4 regions of the Photobacterium sp. Alg240-V54 genome follow, and region 3 is predicted to be linked to each of the others. Evidence: predicted binding sites of a transcription regulator. Region 3 holds the regulator's gene; each other region holds the start of a gene.
The links. Region 3 encodes PurR, which represses purine synthesis genes. Its sites were predicted from a motif close to TNANGNAAACGTTTNCNTNA; they were not measured.

Region 1 (3,202 bases), on a different contig from region 3:
AGAAGAGAGTGACCATTAAGCGACAGTTTTAAACACTAATGGTTGGCGACATTTACGGCAATGATAACTGGCTTGACCACGGTTAACTTTATTGTGACGACGAATAGTTAGTGGGTATTCACTACATGGGCAGTGGTAAATATAACTTGTTCCTGCGACTGAGCTAACATTAAAATTATGGGTGGTTTTAGGCGCAACATTAAACACTTCAGTCATGATCAGTTGCCATTCTCGACCATGAGGACGCACGCGGCCAAATAATTTAAATACCACTAAATGGGCAACTTCATGGGCCACCACTTGATTTAAAAACGCTTCTGGATTTTCAGCCAATAGAATTGGGTTGAAGCGTAGTTCCCATTTTTGTAAGTGCGCAGTACCGGCAATTTTTCCACGTTGAGTAAAATTAACCGCGGGCAGTTGCAGTCGTTTATTGAGGCGTTGATTGGCATGTTTGATGCAATGTTCTACGTGAGTAAGTACTTGCTTTTGTAGCGGGGTCATAGCGTGAAATATCCTAGATTAATCGGTCACCGAGTAGGGAATAACTACCGCAGACTATACACCGCAGGATAAACATTGACGATTATTTTATTTTAGATATAAAAAAAGGGACGAATAATCGTCCCTTAGTGTTTGATAATCTTAAATTTATTATTATTTAAGTTTAGCGAACTCGCGTAATACGTCTACTTTGTCAGTTTTTTCCCAAGGGAACTCTTCACGACCAAAGTGACCATATGCTGCGGTCTTTTTGTAGATAGGTTGAAGCAGGTTTAGCATTTCTTGTAGGCCGTATGGGCGTAGGTCGAAGTGCTGACGAACAGCTTCAATAATAATATCTTGATGTACTTTTTCAGTACCAAACGTTTCAATCATGATAGATGTTGGATCTGCAACACCGATAGCGTATGAAAGTTGAATTTCACAACGCTCAGCCATACCAGCAGCAACAATATTTTTCGCTACATAACGTGCTGCGTATGCTGCTGAACGGTCAACTTTTGATGGATCTTTACCAGAGAATGCACCGCCACCGTGACGTGCTGCACCGCCGTAAGTATCAACAATAATTTTACGACCAGTTAGGCCACAGTCACCCATTGGGCCACCGATAACAAAACGACCGGTTGGGTTGATAAAGAATTTGGTATCTTTACGTAGCCACTCTTGTGGTAATACTGGTTTGATGATTTCTTCCATTACAGCTTCACGTAGATCCGCTGTTGAAATTGAATCACTGTGTTGAGTTGATAGTACAACTGCATCAATACCAACAATCTTACCTTGATCGTATTCAAACGTTACCTGAGATTTAGCATCAGGACGTAACCAAGGTAGCGTACCGTTCTTACGTACTTCCGCTTGACGTTGAACAAGACGGTGAGAGTAAGTAATTGGTGCAGGCATCAATTCTTTAGTTTCGTTAGTTGCGTAACCAAACATAATACCTTGGTCACCAGCGCCCTGCTCTTTAGGGTCTGCTTTATCAACGCCTTGGTTGATGTCTGGTGATTGTTTACCAATAGTATTTAGTACTGCACAAGAATTAGCGTCAAAGCCCATATCAGAATGAACGTAGCCAATTTCACGTACTGTTTCACGAGTGATTTCTTCGATATCAACCCATGCTGAAGTCGTTACTTCACCACCGACCATTACCATGCCAGTTTTTACGTAAGTTTCACAAGCAACACGCGCTTTCGGGTCTTGCTCTAGAATTGCATCCAAGACTGCATCTGAAATTTGGTCTGCAATTTTATCTGGATGTCCTTCCGATACTGACTCAGAAGTAAACAAGTGTTTAGCCATTAGTGATCTCACTTATATTCATAAATTTATTAGAACGGTAGCGGTAATACTGATACTGCATTGCATTCCATACGTTTATATGTATGGAGCTACCTCCGTCTAGACGTCTATAATACCCCGACCAGTTATAAAATCAACAATGTAATCTGTAAGGATTTAGTCAAAACGCTAACTTATTCAATATTAAGCTATTAATTTTACAGACATTGGTTGTCAAAAGCGTTATTGGTGTAAGTTGCATAGTATTGAATAAAATAGCTTTTTTAAAAACGAAAACGTTTGCAGTCGGCTGCCTCTATTTGAGACAATACTCAAACGCAATTAAGTGACTGCCAATAAAAAGCAGCCACTATTTTGACGGCAATTATTATTTTATGACTATTTGGAGCAGATATGTCTTCTAGCAATGCGGTGTCTCGTAAAGAACTGGCCAATGCAATTCGTGCACTTAGTATGGATGGTGTGCAACAAGCGAACTCAGGTCACCCTGGTGCACCGATGGGAATGGCAGATATTGCTGAAGTATTGTGGCGTGATCATTTGAATCATAATCCTCACAATCCAAATTGGGCTGATCGCGATCGTTTTGTACTATCAAACGGCCACGGTTCAATGCTGATTTACTCGCTGCTTCATTTAACAGGTTATGATTTATCGATTGATGATCTGAAAAACTTCCGTCAATTACACTCAAAAACACCGGGTCATCCAGAATATGGTTATGCACCGGGTGTTGAAACGACCACCGGCCCATTAGGCCAGGGTATTACCAATGCAGTTGGTATGGCATTGGCTGAAAAATCAATGGCAGAGCAATTTAACCAGCACGGCCATGACATTGTTGACCATTACACTTATGCCTTTATGGGTGATGGCTGCATGATGGAAGGTATTTCTCATGAAGCATGTTCATTAGCTGGTACTTTGGGCTTAGGTAAGTTAATTGCTTTTTGGGATGACAACGGCATTTCTATTGATGGTGAAGTAGAAGGCTGGTTCTCAGACGATACTGCGAAACGTTTTGAAGCTTATGGTTGGCATGTAATAGCCACTGTTGATGGCCACGATGCTGAGGCAATTAATGCCGCGATTGAAGCTGCAAAAGCCGAAACCACTAAGCCAACCCTTATTTGTTGCCAAACTATCATTGGTTTTGGTTCGCCTAATAAAGCCGGTTCGCATGATTGTCACGGCGCACCACTGGGTACTGAAGAAATTGCTGCAGCCCGTGAGTTCCTCGGTTGGAACCATGGTCCATTTGAAATTCCGACAGAGATTGCGGCTAATTGGAATGCTACTGAAGCGGGTAACGCTAAAGAAACAGCGTGGGATCAAAAGTTTGCCGCTTATAGTGCTGCTTACCCTCAATTAGCGGCTGAATTTAGCCGTC
Region 2 (3,202 bases), on a different contig from region 3:
GAGGCGTTTAAAATCACCCGATACCACACGTCCAATCACTAAACTCACAAAGCCAAGCATGATACCAGTAACAATATTACCTGTAAGAACGATGAAAACCGCACATAACAACCCTGATAACGCATCAACAGAGTCGTTCATATCTAGCTTACTAACATTACTAAGCATCAATAAACCAACATACATTAATGCAGGCGCGGTCGCATAAGACGGTACTAAATAACTTAACGGTGCTAAAAACAGCATCAATACAAATAACAGACCAACCGTTGTTGCCGTCAAACCAGTTTTACCACCCGCTGCCGTGCCTGCTGCTGATTCAATATAAACCGCAGCTGGTGAGCCACCCACAAAGCCGGCAAAAATGCTGCTAACTGAATCGGCGGTTAATGCTTTACCACCACTAATAATATTACCGCGCTCTGTCAATAAATTCGCTTGGCCTGCAACCGCACGAATGGTACCCGTTGCATCAAAAATAGCCGTCATCACTAACGCTAATACTGTCGGTAAAATCACCGGATTAAGCGCGCCCATAATATCAAGAGAGCCTAATAATGAGCCGTCACCGCCAAATGTTGGTAATGCAAACAAACCGTGGTATTTCACATTGGGATCAAAAATCAATCCAAACACAGAAATCGCAATAATTACCAGTAAAATACCACCAGGCACACGACGCTTTTCAAGCCCAAGAATAGCCGCTAAACCCACCAACGACATAATCACTGGCAGTGACACAAAATCACCAAAAGCAACGGGCAAACCCGCTTGCGGATTTTTAATAACCAGACCGACACCATTGGCAGCAATCAACAATAAAAACAGACCAATACCGATACCTGTGCCGTGTGCAATCCCGGTTGGCATGTTTCTCATGATCCAACCACGAATACCGGTAACCGTAATAAAAGTAAACACCACGCCCATCAAGAACACCGCACCTAATGCAACCGGAATACTGACGCCTTGTCCGAGCACTAAACTAAATGCAGTAAAAGCCGTTAATGATATCGCACAACCAATAGCCATTGGCAAACGTGCCCATAGCCCCATCAACAATGAACCAAAAGCCGCCACTAAACAGGTAGCAATAAATACTGCACTTTGATCAAACCCTGCAGCGCCCAACATACTGGGTACCACAATCACCGAATAAACCATAGCTAAAAAAGTGGTTAACCCTGCGATAATTTCTTGTTTAACGCTGCTACCACGTGCTGATATTTGAAAATAACGGTCTAAACCACGTGTTGATTCATTTGGAGTGTTATGTGTACTGTCAACAGACATGATGTCTTCCTATAATTGTCTGGTTTCAATCCGCTATCATTGGTCGCTAATCCTCATTTACTACCAACGCAAACGTTTACTTTATTAGAGAAAATAAAAGGCTGACGTTATTACGCCTCAGCCTTTAGATCCCCTGTCACCTTATAATGATACCTAGAAAGTCACTCTCCCTGCCACCATAAACTGATATTTAGGCCTAATAACAATAAATTTTTTATCCTCACCATAAAAATTAATCACATTACAAATAAAAAATAATCCCAAAAAAAACGTGATCAATGTAACATTATTTCACTTACTGGAATTTATATAGAAAATAATTCTATTTTACCTTTTTATAAGTAGGGAATATACGATTTTTTTCTATACAACTAAATGTATACTCAAAATCAATAACTAACATGTAACGTTAGCTACATATTGATTTGGCAAATGCTTGAATTTGCTTTAAATCCGTAATTTTTGATTTTTTATATAAATCGTTAGGTGGTTGCAATGAAACACACATTTTGGCCGGCATTTATTGATGTTGTAAAACGCGATGTTGTTCCTGCATTAGGTTGTACTGAGCCTGTATCCGTTGCACTCGCCTCAGCAATGGCTGTGAATAAACTCAATATAAATTATCAAAATATTACTGCAATTAATGTGCAGGTTTCAGCCAATTTAATGAAAAATGGTATGGGAGTAACGGTTCCTGGTACTGGTATGGTTGGACTTGAAATTGCAGCAGCGGCTGGCGCTGTGGCTGGTGATAGCAATGCACAATTAGAAGTGCTTAAAAACCTTACCGCTAACGATGTTGCTATCGCAAAAAACATGTTAGATCAAAAAATGGTGACCGTTAGCGTTGCCAATGTCAGTAATATTCTTTATTCCAAAGTCACCATCTTTAGCGCCGATCGTTCTGCTAGCGTGACGATTGCAGATAGCCATACCCATGTGTTAGCCATTGAAGAAGACGGGATCACAACTTATATTGCCGATCCACAACCGACATCAACAGCAACAAAATCTATTACAAGTAATCCTTTTATTGATGCCTCTGCACAAGATATTTTTGATTTTGCAACTCAGGCACCATTAGCTGATATTGCGTTTATTAAGCAGGCTTATCAACTTAACAACGACCTTTCAATTGAAGGCTTAGAAGGCAATTATGGTCTCCAAGTTGGCGCGACATTTAAACGCAGTATGGAGCGCGGTTTACTTGCTGGAGGCTTATTAACTGATGTATTACTTCGTACTGCTGCCGCTTCCGATGCACGCATGGGCGGCGCAATGAAACCAGCCATGAGTAATTCAGGCTCTGGCAACCAAGGAATAGCTGCAACCATGCCTGTTGTGGTGGTGGCTGAATTTATCAATGCCGATGATGAACAACTTATTCGTGCATTAATGTTGTCGCACTTGATGGCGATTTACATTAAAAGCTATCAAAATAAATTATCAGCATTATGCGGCGCAACGACAGCATCAATGGGCGCTGTAGCGGGTATGACATGGTTACTTGGTGGTGATATTAAACAAATCAGCGCAGCGATTAACAGTATGATTGGTGATATTGCAGGCATGATCTGTGATGGTGCAAAAACCAGTTGTGCTATGAAAGTATCATCATCAGCTGGCTCTGCTGTAAAATCAGCATTAATGGCATTAGATGGCATCGGCGTAACGGGCAATGAAGGTATTGTTGCTCACGATGTAGACAGTACTATTCGTAATTTATCAATGCTCGCCAATGGCTCAATGACACAAACCGATGTGCAGATCCTTGATATTATGATTAATAAATAACCATACATTCACCAATATAGTAGCTAACTCCTCTAGATATATATAAAAGGTAAGATAACTGATTTACTTTTTTAGCTTTATCTAGAGGATTATATTGCACCAATTGTACAGT
Region 3 (3,202 bases):
GCACTATGCCATTGTGTTTATCTCGCCAAGAAATCAATCACATCACTAACCAAACAATGGCTAATACCGATGTGCTTGAGCTTGCTCAGCGGTTGTATCCCACCTTATCTGGTGGTGAAAAACAACGGATCCATTTTGCACGAGTATTAACCCAATTAAGCCAAGCCGATGATAAATGCATTTTAATGTTAGATGAGCCAACTTCAGCCTTAGATTTAGCCCATCAACATAAAACGCTACAAATGGCACAAACGATGGCAGCTCAAGGTGCAGCGGTGATCGTGGTATTACATGATCTTAATTTAGCGGCCCAATATGCTCAGCGGATGGTAATTATTCAACATGGAAAAATTCAAGCCGATGGCACACCATGGCAAGCATTAAATCCGGCAGTGATTAATACTGTCTATGGTTGGCAAGTTTCTGTTCACCGCCATCCTATCCATGATTACCCTTATCTATTATCAGCATGTTAACTAACCACACATGATGAGTCCATCAAGTAAATTTCAGTAACACTACGATAAATTTGCTGAAATTTACGTTTTTTTGTTGATAGCATCAAATATTTTAATCCAAAACAATAGAATCGTTGCACTACGCGAAACACTCAGTAAAATGTGAACGCAAGCGATTACACTTGAAAAATATGTAATAATTATAAAGCCGCAAAATAGATGCGGATTTTGTTGTTGGATACTATTTAAGTATGTAACAGATACATAATCGGTGCCAAATTGAATAATTAACGAGACGACTAACGCAATAAGATGGATTTTATATCTCTCAGTGATTACTCAATTTGGTACCACACCATTGGCTAGAATCATTTCTAGCGCTCATTATTAGAAGAATAAATATGGCAACCATTAAAGATGTTGCACGTATGGCTGGTGTTTCAACGACAACAGTCTCACACGTGATCAATAAAACGCGCTTTGTCGCAGAAGCAACGCAGAAAAAAGTTCTTGCTGCCGTTGAAGATCTTAACTACGCACCAAGCGCAGTGGCACGCAGTTTAAAATGTAACACGACTCGTACCATCGGTATGCTGGTGACTAAATCAACCAACCCATTTTTTGCTGAAGTTGTGCATGGTGTTGAAGAGTATTGTTACCGTGAAGGTTACACTCTGATCTTATGTAATACCGAAGGCAACCTTTCTAAGCAACGCGATTACTTACGCATGTTGGCAGAAAAACGTGTCGATGGCTTATTAGTAATGTGTTCAGATCTCGATCAGAAGTTATTGGATCTACTTGAGCGCCAAAAAGATTTACCTATGGTAGTCATGGATTGGGGCCCAGAAAGCCCACATACTGATAAAATTCAAGATAATGCCGAACAAGGTGGCTATATTGCGACTAAATATTTTATCGAACATGGTCATACCCGTATCGGTTGTCTATCTGGCCACAATGATAAATCGACCTGTCGTGAGCGCTTAAAAGGCTTCAATAAAGCGATGACAGAAGCAAATTTAGAGGTTAACCAAGACTGGATCCTTGAAGGCGATTTTGAGTGTGATTCTGCTGTCGAAGCTGCTGAGAAATATATTGCGATGACTGATCGCCCAACCGCTATTTTTTGTTTTAATGACATTATGGCGATGGCACTGATTAGTACCTTTGAACAAGCGGGACTACGCGTACCGAATGACATTTCTATCATTGGTTATGACAACATTGATCTTGCGCCCTACTTTGCGCCGCCACTAACGACTATCCACCAGCCAAAACGTCGCTTAGGTAAAACAGCAATTAAAATTTTGATGGCACGAATGAAAGACAAAGATCACGAACCTCAAATTTTTGAAATGGCCCCTGCTATCGTTGAACGAAAATCTGTTAAAGATCTACGCTAATAGCGTTATCTATTTATCAAGCCAATAATTATATTGGCTTTTTTTTCCTATCAATATAATTCCCCTGCCTCTAAACGCTATTAAAACGTTGTTTCTTACCAAGAAATATGAGCGATATCACATATTCATCAGCTTTCATCAATATTCAAACTTCACTTGTTAAAAGATAGAATATAATGATTCATGTAAATACATATAATAGTAAGCAAAAGACTTACAAACTATAAATAAAACTTCGCTATTGATAAGTCTATTTATAGAGTAATACATGAATGATTTAAAGTAGTTCGTTTGTGATGTAAATAACTTTATTAATAAAAGTAAAACGACAACTACTTTAATGTTAGGTGACACTCATTTATTCACCGAGTAGAAGTATGGACAAACCAATATTAAAAGATTCATTAAAACTATTAGACCATTTAGGTAATGTAAAATCGCGTTCTATGTTTGGCGGTTTTGGTATTTTCGCAGGAGAAGCAATGTTTGCTCTTGTGGTAAATAATAAACTCCACCTACGTGCAAACGCGAAAACAGAAGAGGAATTTAAACAAGCGGGTTTAGAACCATATATTTATAAAAAACGTGGTTTCCCTGTCATTACAAAACATTACGCTATTCTTGATGAATGGTGGCAACACCCAGAGAAAATTGTCGAGCAGGCAAAATATTCTCTTGAGGCAGCACAAGCTGATAAAAAAGCCAAAGACTGCTGTACACCAGATAGAATTAAAGACTTACCCAACTTACGGCTTTCAAATGAACGAATGCTCAAAAAAGTAGGTATTAAAACTATCAAACAACTGCATGACATTGGCGCACTCGAAGCTTATAAGGCGTTACAAAAAACACAAGAAACGTCGTTAAGTATAGAATTGTTATGGGCACTTGAAGGTGCTATACATGGCCAACACTGGTCAGTAATACCAGAAAGCAGACGCAATGAACTGCTAGCAAAACTATAATAAATATATTCGTCAACTGGCTAAGTGACGCTTAAGAATAAAGAGGCCCAGTGCCTCTTTAATTTATTCTACTTTGGTATTAACACGCTATTTAAAGCATCCCTCGATAGAATGTAAATTAAAAATAATAGCTTAATATCATTTATTTAAATATATCGACTAATAGATGATATAAATATTAAATAAAACGTAATTTTTTTGTTTTATATTTTATTCATTTATCAGTTCTCTTCTGGCGTCTTAAACGTATTTTTAACGTTCGATAATGATTACTCACCATTCATCAACGTTTGCATATCATTGTGCCCACCACATTCTTTTTGCTGCCTCTCAAGGTTGTATTTGTTGCTGCAATTTCAACCAATTGCAATAA
Region 4 (3,202 bases), 140 kb from region 3:
AAAAATATGTGGAACATCGTGTGCGTTTAGAGTTTCAACGACAAGCTCGGCACCTGAAATGGTTTTATTTAACATATAAGCCTCATGGTTATAATTATTAATCGGCTCAGGACATGTTTTCGCTAAATCGAATTTTATGTGATGAGTGGCACAAAATTTAAATTATTTATCATACAAATTAAAGAGGCTAAAATTGGAAGTTAATATTTCTTATTTAACCGTGGGCAGTGTAATTAGTTGCATTTTGATGGTGAGGAAGAAGGAAATCCAGATTGGAAGGGAAAATCATGTGGCAAGATAGAACAGGGGCTTCAAAAAGAAGCCCCTAATCATTAACGGAAGTGTTTATAGCATGATGTTTGCAATGAGTGCTGATAACACACTAACTAACGTTGAGCCGTATAGTAGACGCAAGCCAAAACGCGCAACCATATTACCTTTTTCTTCATTCACCCCTTTTACTGCACCAGCAATAATACCGATAGAACTAAAGTTCGCGAATGAAACCAGGAAGATTGAAACCGTACCAACGGTATGTGCCGATAAGCTTCCCATTTGTTTTTGAAGGTCCATCATAGCAACAAATTCATTGGTCACTAATTTAGTTGCCATGATACTGCCTGCTTGTAACGCTTCATGAGCAGGTACACCCATAAGCCATGCAACAGGATAGAATAAGTAACCAATTAGGTTTTGGAAACTGATACCAAAAGCAGCATCAAAGCCCGCATTAATCATTGAGATTAGTGCGATGAAGCCAATTAGCATAGCAGCAACAATAACGGCAACTTTAAAGCCCATTAAAATGTATTCGCCTAGCATTTCAAAGAATGTTAATTTTTCACTACTTTCAGCCGCCATCATTTCATCGATATCCATCTCAGCTTCATGATCATAAGGGTTGATGATAGAAAGAATGATGAAAGTACTAAACATGTTAAGGAACAATGCTGCTACTACATATTTAGGGTCAATAAGTTTCATATATGAGCCAACGATAGACATCGAAACTGTCGACATTGCAGTGGCTGCAAGGGTATACATACGACGCTCAGACATACCGCCTAAAATATCTTTATAAGTAATAAAGTTTTCAGATTGGCCAACCATTAATGCACTAATTGCGTTAAATGATTCAAGTTTACCCATGCCGTTAACTTTAGACAGTAAGAAACCTAAGGCTTTGATAATATAAGGCAATACTTTTATATGCTGTAGAATACCAATTAATGCAGAAATAAAGACAATTGGCATTAATACACTAAGGAAGAAGTTAAAATCATTGTTATTCGATAAATTACCGAACACAAAATTAGTACCATCAGCAGCAAATGCAAGCAGACCATTAAAGGCGTCAGCAAATTCTTTAACTATGCCAGTACCCGCTGATGAATTAAGTAAAAAGTATGCTAATGCTAATTCAATAATAAGCAGTTGAAGAATATATCGATATTTAATGTTTTTACGGTTATTACTAGCAAGTAACGCTAATACTGCAATAACGACTAACCCGAGTATAAAATGTAGATAGACCATATTGGATTGTGCTCAGTGTGATTATTATCTGTTTATGTGGTTATGCTGAACGATTTCATTCTCAGATAAAGTGATATATATCGCATTTTTAATCCAGTGCTTTTTTTTGCAATTGACAAGAACTTATTTCTCGGAATTACGCAATCGCTTGCTATTTTTAAAAATCCGACGCTAGATATGTTAAAAATCATCTTTTCGAAGTAAGAGTTATCATTGATTATGATTTTTTCTGTGATCTAAGTAGTAGTATAAGCGTCATTTATCCTTTGTTTTTTAATTGTTAATGTCATAGATGGGGGGATTTTGTTAAAAATAATGAAGATAGGTTTGAAGGAGAATAGTGTGAGCTTAAAGGGTAGGGTATATTTGTCGAGTCAATATTACAATTTAACATTGTAAAGATGATGCGTTGTTGTTAGCGGCATTAATTTACATTAAGACTAAATAATAGGATGATATTTACTCTATTTTTATTGTAATTGGTAATGTAATGAAAAAATCATCTAAAAACCGTAAATTATGGTATTTCCAGAAGCAAGAACGTCGTACTAAGCATTTATCTATCCCTAACTTAAAAGCATAATATAACATTGCATGTTAGGTGCGCACTTATATTACATTCATAACATTACTATCGATATAGGTTATTTAAATAAGACTGAACCATCAAATCGATATGGTGGAATAAACGGTCGAATACCAGAGTCACGAAAGCGTTTTAGTTTCATTATTTGCTTATAGACAATGAAATAACGATTAATATTATTAACATAGACAATAGGCTGTAATCCAATATGTTTACGAGTAATAAGCTCGACATTATTAAACCAAACATTAGGGTTATAGCCTTGCTCTTTAGCATACCGTCGCATTTTATTGATATTACCTGGTCCTGCATTATAAGCGGCTAATGAGAGGTAAATTTTATTGTCATAATCGATTTCATTGCTACTAAAATACTGATCTTGTAAGAAACGCATATATTTAATACCTGCGTGAATATTATTGGTTGAGGTATAAATATTAGGAATATCAACATTAGGATCACGCGCAGTACTAGGTAATACTTGCATTATACCTACGGCTCCTTTATTTGAGACTTTATGTTGATTCAACCCAGATTCTTGAAACCCTTGTGCCATCAACATTAAATAATCAAAATCGTATTGTTTTGAGTAACGGAAAAAAGTGTGTGATAATTTTTCCATTCGGTCAATATTGTTAGGATCAAGCAGAGTATCAAGCCAACGATGATTTTCTAAATATTTGTTATAAATCATATTGCCTATTAATGTGCCTTCCTTAACGGTATTAATATATTGATTAACTAAAGTCATCAGCTTAGGACTATCTTTACGCATTGCCCATGCGATCTCACCATTGTTACGTAAAACAAAGCGATCATTTACTCGAATATTTTTTAAAATTGGTAGCCAAATTTTTAATTTATGATCGTCAATGACCGTTGCATTTAATAAGTCTAAATTTATTAATTCCAATAATTCATAGTCTTGTAATGTTTCATCAATAAAGAATATTGATGCGATTGGTAAATTTTGCATCCTCAATTTATTATTAACTTTAAGTAAGCTTTGGTAGTAACTTGAACTTTTTCTGATCCATATAGTTTGACCACTTAAATCAGTTACCTTATTGAAGGCGAGCT

Region 1: the regulator PurR is predicted to act here: its motif matches at 2,080-2,099, upstream of metK (methionine adenosyltransferase).
Region 2: the regulator PurR is predicted to act here: its motif matches at 1,358-1,377, upstream of G6R09_RS05340 (NCS2 family permease).
Region 4: the regulator PurR is predicted to act here: its motif matches at 1,673-1,692, upstream of G6R09_RS11800 (NupC/NupG family nucleoside CNT transporter).

The regions. Positions count from the first base shown of each region.
Region 1 covers NZ_UNRL01000006.1:5,946-9,147, reverse strand. The annotation lists gene G6R09_RS14530 (SprT family zinc-dependent metalloprotease) at 16-504, opposite strand; gene metK (methionine adenosyltransferase) at 658-1,812, opposite strand; gene tkt (transketolase) at 2,206-3,202, shown strand, end outside.
Region 2 covers NZ_UNRL01000001.1:1,247,723-1,250,924, reverse strand. The annotation lists gene G6R09_RS05340 (NCS2 family permease) at 1-1,293, opposite strand, end outside; gene G6R09_RS05335 (serine dehydratase subunit alpha family protein) at 1,789-3,090, shown strand.
Region 3 covers NZ_UNRL01000004.1:148,907-152,108, reverse strand. The annotation lists gene G6R09_RS12445 (heme ABC transporter ATP-binding protein) at 1-476, shown strand, start outside; gene purR (HTH-type transcriptional repressor PurR) at 860-1,864, shown strand; gene G6R09_RS12435 (TfoX/Sxy family DNA transformation protein) at 2,242-2,829, shown strand.
Region 4 covers NZ_UNRL01000004.1:9,330-12,531, forward strand. The annotation lists gene alsS (acetolactate synthase AlsS) at 1-75, opposite strand, end outside; gene G6R09_RS11800 (NupC/NupG family nucleoside CNT transporter) at 346-1,536, opposite strand; gene G6R09_RS11805 (lytic transglycosylase F) at 2,181-3,202, opposite strand, start outside.